DNA from 2 places in the Streptomyces sp. 7R007 genome. Region 2 is predicted to be linked to the other one. Evidence: riboswitches for the same ligand, from Rfam matches in the RefSeq annotation. Region 2 holds a riboswitch; the other holds the start of a gene.
What was found. A riboswitch is a leader RNA that binds a small molecule or an ion and turns the genes downstream of it on or off. The one in region 2 is predicted to bind cyclic di-AMP.
Positions count from the first base shown of each region.

Region 1: another riboswitch for cyclic di-AMP. It lies ahead of ACYF6T_RS34555 (transglycosylase SLT domain-containing protein); the one in region 2 lies ahead of ACYF6T_RS20720 (M23 family metallopeptidase).

Region 1 covers NZ_JBTWMV010000040.1:51,990-55,239, forward strand. Annotated here, with positions in the region: gene ACYF6T_RS34545 (FAD-dependent oxidoreductase) at 1-520, shown strand, start outside; gene ACYF6T_RS34550 (HAD family hydrolase) at 667-1,491, shown strand; gene ACYF6T_RS34555 (transglycosylase SLT domain-containing protein) at 1,485-1,967, opposite strand; cyclic di-AMP (ydaO/yuaA leader) riboswitch at 1,971-2,134, opposite strand; gene ACYF6T_RS34560 (polyprenyl synthetase family protein) at 2,685-3,250, shown strand, end outside.
Region 2 covers NZ_JBTWMV010000015.1:22,155-25,404, reverse strand. Annotated here, with positions in the region: gene ACYF6T_RS20735 (dihydrofolate reductase family protein) at 1-388, shown strand, start outside; gene ACYF6T_RS20730 (Type 1 glutamine amidotransferase-like domain-containing protein) at 453-1,121, shown strand; tRNA gene ACYF6T_RS20725 (tRNA-Met) at 1,183-1,256, shown strand; cyclic di-AMP (ydaO/yuaA leader) riboswitch at 1,566-1,722, shown strand; gene ACYF6T_RS20720 (M23 family metallopeptidase) at 1,735-2,748, shown strand; gene ACYF6T_RS20715 (aldo/keto reductase) at 2,843-3,250, shown strand, end outside.

The sequences.
Region 1 (3,250 bases), on a different contig from region 2:
GCGGCCCGAGTCGCCCTTCGGCCGCGCCTGGTCGCTGTGGGCGTTCAGCTACTACCCCCACCCCTACCGCTACCTTCCGGCCGAGGCGCGCCACTACCTGGTCCGCCGGGTCCTCGGACCGCTCGGCGCCTGGTGGCTCAGGGACCGCTTCGACGGCCATGTGCAGGTCAGCGAGGTCGAGCGGATCGTGCGGGCCGAGGCGTCCGACGGCGCCGCGAGCCTGACCGTGCGCACCCACGCCGGCCACACCGAGAAGCTGCCCGCCGACCACGTCATAGCGGCGACCGGTTACCGGGTGAACATCGCGGCGATGGACTTCCTCGGCCACGAACTGCGCACCCGCCTGGCCGTCAGCCGAGGCACTCCGCGGCTGGGCGCCGGCTACGTCTCCTCGGTGCCCGGCCTCTACTTCACCGGCCTGCCGGCGGCGTCCTCGTACGGCCCGGTCATGCGCTTCGTGTGCGGTACGGACTTCGCCTCCCCGCGGCTGGCGAAGCACCTCGCGGCGGCGCACGGCTGAGCCGGCGGCCCACGGTTGAGGCGGTCGGCGCCGGAGGGGTGCCAAGGGCCGGGGATGATACGGGAGTTGACCGTGCTACGGGGGTGAAACCGCGGTCGGCCGGTTCGAGATGAGTCGGTGGGGCGTCCTGTCCGTATTCTCTGATCATGGCCGCACCCACCGCATATGCACTCATCGCCACCGACCTGGACGGCACCCTGCTCCGGGGCGACGACACGCTCTCCGACCGCTCCCTGGCCGCGCTGGCGCGGGTGGCGGAGGCCGGCGCCCGGCACCTCGTCGTCACCGGGCGCCCGGCGCCGAGGGTGCGGCCGCTCCTGGACGACCTGGGCAGCGCCGGGCTCGCGGTGTGCGGGCAGGGCGCGCAGGTGTACGACGCCGGCGCGGACCGTCTGCTGTGGTCCGTCACCCTGGACCGGGAGCTGGCGGAGACCGCGCTCGGCAAGATCGAGGCGGAGGTGGGGCAGGTGTACGCGGCCGTCGACCAGGACGGGGTCGACGGCCTCACCCTCATCGAGCCCGGCTATCTCATGCCGCACCCCACCCTGCCCGCCGTGCGGGTCGGGCGGCGCGACGAGCTGTGGTGCGAGCCGATCAGCAAGGTGCTGCTGCGCCATCCGGACCTGTCCGACGACGAGTTGGCGGCCACGGCGCGCTCGGTGGTCGGCTCCCTGGCCACGGTCACCATGTCGGGGCCCGGGACCGTCGAACTCCAGCCGTGCGGCATCACGAAGGCGACCGGTCTCGCGCTGGCCGCCAAGTACCTCGGCTGCGGCCCGCACGAGACGGTCGCCTTCGGGGACATGCCCAACGACATCCCCATGTTCGACTGGGCCGCCTACGGCGTCGCCATGGCCAACGCCCACCCCGAACTCAAGGCGGTGGCCGACGAGATCACCCTGTCGAACGAGGACGACGGCATCGCGGTCGTCCTGGAGAGGGTGTTCTCTCTCGCGCCCAGCGCTCAGTAGGCGCCGTAGACGTTGTCGATCGAGCCGTAGACGTGGGCCGCGTAGTTGCAGGCGGCGGTGATGTTCGCGACCGGGTCGTAGGGGTCGTACGACGTCCCGGCCACGTGGTAGGCCGCGAAGGTCGGGTCGATCACCTGCAGCAGGCCCTTGGAGGGGGTGCCGGCGGCCGCGTTCGAGTCCCAGTTGTTGATGGCGTAGGGGTTGCCGGAGGACTCGCGGATGACGTTGCGGTAGATGCCGTCGTACGTGCCCGGGATGCCGTTCTGCGCCATGACCTGGAGGGAGGCGCGGATCCAGCCGTCGAGGGTGTTGGGGTAGCCGAGCGAGGTGGCGGTGACCACGCCGGAGGTGGCCGCGGAGGCGGTGGTCGCGCCGATGAGCGGGAGGGCGAGCACGGCGGCGCCGGTGCCGGCGACGGCGAGCTTGCGGGCGAGGCGGGACGTTCTGGTGCTGCGGTGGCGAGCGGTTGCAGGCATGGCGAAGTTCCTCTCCGGCGCCTGCGAGGTGAGCTGTCGGGTTCGGGCGGGAGATGCCCGGCCGCTCCGCCCTGCGGCGGCGCGGCTTCACCCCCAGCCGGTCCGGGACGTGCCCGGATCGGCGACTTACCTGGTTCCCCCGCTCCTGCCGTACGCGAGTGTCGTTCGTCGATGGTGAGCCGTGGGCGGCGGCAGGATTCGGCGTCCGCCCGGCACGGCGGGAACGTATGCGAGAGCACATGTCGGGAACAAGTGCAGGATTCACAGAACGACCCTGTTGACCTTGGTCTGGGGCGTATGGGGTGCTTGATCCTTTGCTGGAGCCAAGGGTCAACTGGGGTGTGGCGGAAGGGGGATCGGGGAAGGCGTCGCGCGGACCGGGCCGTGGGGCGGAGTGAGCCAACTCACGGGCCCCGGGCGGGTGTCGACGCCGACGGCAAATCGGGCAATCGGCTCAACTCGCAGATAACCGGCCGCTTGTGCGGACCCTCGCCTGCGGCGATGCCGCGAGTGGCAGTACTTCCGTCTCATGGGATCGATATGCATCCTTATCGGGTGATCAGCAACATACCGGTCGTGATCCGATACCGACCGTCCTGGACGGGCGGGCGGCATCGGTGATCGAAACGTGACCGGATACGCTGACTTGAGTGATGGCAGCGACCTATCGACAAACCGTGTAATCGCCAGTAGACACCAGCAGACAGGAGACCCCTCGTGACCGTCGTCGGGCCGTTCGGGCTGAGCGTGCGGGACCAGGCTCTGGAAGCCGATGTCCAGGCCGGATTGGCGGCTGTCGAGGAGGGACTGCTCGAAGCCACCAAGAGCGAGGTCCCCTTCATCACGGAGGCCGCCCAGCATCTGGTACGGGCGGGGGGCAAGCGCTTCCGGCCGCTGCTCGTGATGCTCGCGGCGCAGTTCGGGGACCCGTACGCGCCGGGCGTCGTGCCGTCGGCGGTGGTGGTGGAGCTGACCCACCTGGCGACGCTCTACCACGACGACGTCATGGACGAGGCGGCGGTGCGGCGCGGAGTCGACAGCGCGAACACCCGCTGGGGGAACTCGGTGGCGGTGCTGACCGGCGACTTCCTGTTCGCGCGTGCCTCGCAGATCCTCGCCGACCTCGGGCCGGAGGCGGTGCGCGTGCAGTCGCTGGCGTTCGAGCGGCTGGTGACCGGGCAGATCCTGGAGACGGCGGGGCCGCAGGACGGGCGGGACCCCGTCGAGCACTACCTCGACGTGCTCGGCGGCAAGACGGGGTCGCTGGTGGCGGTGTCGTGCCG
Region 2 (3,250 bases):
CCGGACCGCCTTCAGCGTCGGCGCGGTGATCGTCGCCGCCGACGGCACGGAACTGGCCCGCGGCCACTCCCGCGAGGGCGGCGACCCGGTCGTCCACGCCGAGGAGGCGGCCCTGGCCAAGCTGGACCCGGCCGACCCGAGGCTCGCGACCGCGACGGTCTACAGCAGCCTGGAACCCTGCGCCCACCGCGCCTCCCGGCCCAGGCCGTGCGCACGGCTGATCCTGGACGCCGGGGTGCGCCGGGTCGTGACGGCGTGGCGCGAGCCGGACACCTTCGTGCCGGACGCCGACGGCACCGGCCTGCTCGCGGCACGGGGCGTCGAGGTCGTCGTACTGCCGGAGCACGAAGAACGAGCGAAGGCGCCGAACGCGCACCTGCTGCCCTGAGCGCCCGCATGAGGGGAATCCCGGGTTCGTTGCGCGCGCCCGTCCACCGTGCTTCGCTCGCCCGATGAACCTTCTGCTGACGGCGAGCGGCCTGCGCAACGAGACGCTGCGGGACGCCCTGCGGGACATGCTGGACAGGCCGTTCGGAGCGGCGAACGCCGTGTACATCCCCACGGCCTCCCTCGCCGAGCCCGGGGACCACGGGTGGTTCCTGGCCGACATGAACCGGCTGCACGGCCTCGGCTGGCGGGAGTTCGACGTCCTGGAGCTGAACGGCCTGCCCCCGCGGACGGTGCTCGACCGGCTCCTGCACGCCGACGTCGTCTACGCCGGGGGCGGCAACCACTACCACCTCGCGCGCAGCATCACCGGCAACGGCCTGGCCGACGGCTTCCTCAAGGCGCTGGAGAGCCGGGTCTACGTGGGCTTCAGCGCCGGATCGATGATCTTCAGCCGTCATCTCACCGGCCACTCCGCCGACGTCATCGGGGACACCGCGGACCTCCACGCGCTCGGGGCGACGGGTCTGGAGCCGCCGTTCGGGCTCTTCGACTGGTATCTCAAGCCCCACCTGTACTCGCCGGACTTCCCCGAGCGGGACGACGCCTGGGCCGACCGCATCGTCGCGCGCGCGGACTTCCCGATCTATTTCCTCGACGACGACACGGCCGTGCGCGTCCGGGACGGCGAGGTGGATGTGGTGTCCGAGGGCCGGTGGCGGTTCCATCCGTGACGCCACCAGGCCATGCGTGTGCTCGACGTCCTGCGCATGGCGTACACTGGAGTCACACCGACGCGGGGTGGAGCAGCTCGGTAGCTCGCTGGGCTCATAACCCAGAGGTCGCAGGTTCAAATCCTGTCCCCGCTACTCACGGCTCAGGGCCGGAATCCAGTGCCAGCCACCGGATTCCGGCCCTGAGTGCTTCCCCGGCCTCTTCCCATCCCCCCCGTCACTGCGGGTGAGCGAACGACCGCCCTCCGCATAACGACTGACATACCGTCAATCGCTGTGAAGATCCCGAGCCTTGGTCAACTCGCCCGTTTTTCGCCGCCCATGAGCCCTACGTCCAGCCAGGATTCGTTAATGATCAAGCCGAACCGCTTGGAATCGGTGGCCCGGGTCTATTAACGTTCGATAACGCAGCGCGGTCGTCCCAGCCGTCACAAGAGGCGGCTCCGTGCGCACGCGCCGAATCCCGCAAGGGAACCGGGGAACCACCACCCTGGGGTGAATCACGCGGATGCCGCCGTGGAACCACGGCAGGTATACGCGCGTAGGAGACCTTCCTGCTCCGAACCCGTCAGCTAACCCGGTAGGCGAGAAGGAAGGAAAGGAGCGCGCCCACGTGGCGTCCAACCCGCCTGCCCCGGCAGCCCCGTTCGTGCCGAGCACCGAGCCCTTCGGCTTCGCCGGCCCCCGCACCGACGAGGGTCAGTGGGAGGAGTGGAACCCCACCGCGGAGTCCCTCCGTCCGGTCGCCGGCCGGCACCGCATCGCCAAGCAGCGCGGCGGGGGACTCGCCCGCAGCTCCACCGTCCTGGGCGTCGGCCTCATAGCCGCCGTCGGCGCGGGCGGCATGGCCAGCGCCAACACCGGCAAGCCGCCGGTGTCGATCTCCCTCCCCGACCTGCCCCTCCTCTCCGACCACGACGCCACGCCCAAGGGCTCGGCCACCGTGCTCAGCAGCGTCGGCGTGACCACCGAGGACACCGCGCAGGGCGCCAAGGACGCGGGCGAGGCGCTGCGCGACCGGATCATGGCGCAGGCCGAGTCGCAGCAGGTCCAGGTCGACAGCAAGGCCCAGTCCGTCACCGAGGCGGCCCTCGCCAAGCAGGTCGACGCCGCCGCCGCGCAGGCGGAGAAGGAGGCCGCGGCCAAGGCCGAGGCGGCCAAGGAGAAGGCGGAGGCGGCGGCCAAGAAGGCGGCCGAGGCCGCGAAGCTCGCCGAGCTGGCCAAGCAGTACACCCTGCCGGTCGTGTCGTACACCATCACCGGCACCTTCGGACAGGCCGGCTCCATGTGGTCCTCCGGCTACCACACGGGCCTCGACTTCGCCGCCCCGACGGGCACGCTGATCAAGGCCGTCCACTCCGGCACCGTCACCGAGGCGGGCTGGGCGGGGTCGTACGGCTACCGCACGATCATCACCCTCGACGACGGCACCGAGCTGTGGTTCTGCCACCAGTCGTCGATCAGCGTCAGCGTCGGTCAGAAGGTCGGCACGGGCGACGTCATCGGCCGCGTCGGCGCCACCGGCAACGTGACCGGCCCGCACCTGCACCTCGAGGTCCACCCGAACGGCCAGGCCGACGGCATCGACCCGATGACGTGGCTGCGCGGCAAGGGCCTCAACCCCTGACACGGGGTTTCCGGAGCCGTGCCTTCCGATTGTTTACGGGAAGTTTGCGGGTGTTGCGGAAGGCCGGGCCGCGGCGGGTGCGTTGACATAAGACATGACTTCACTCCGCAAACTCGGCTCCTCCGACCTCGAGGTCTTCCCGCTCGCCCTGGGCGGCAACGTCTTCGGCTGGACCGCCGACGAGACGCAGTCCTTCGCCGTGCTCGACGCCTACACGGAAGCCGGCGGCAACTTCGTCGACACCGCCGACGCCTACTCCGCGTGGGTTGACGGCAACAGCGGCGGCGAGTCCGAGACGATCATCGGCAAGTGGCTCGCGGCGCGCGGCAACCGCTCCGACGTGGTGATCGCGACGAAGGTGAGCCAGCACCCGCAGTACCAGGGCCTGTCGGCCGCCAACATCAAGGCCGCCGCCGACGCCTCGCTGCGCCGCCTGGGCACCGACTACATCGACCTGTACTACACCCACTACGACAAGCCCGAGGTGCCGGTCGAGGAGATC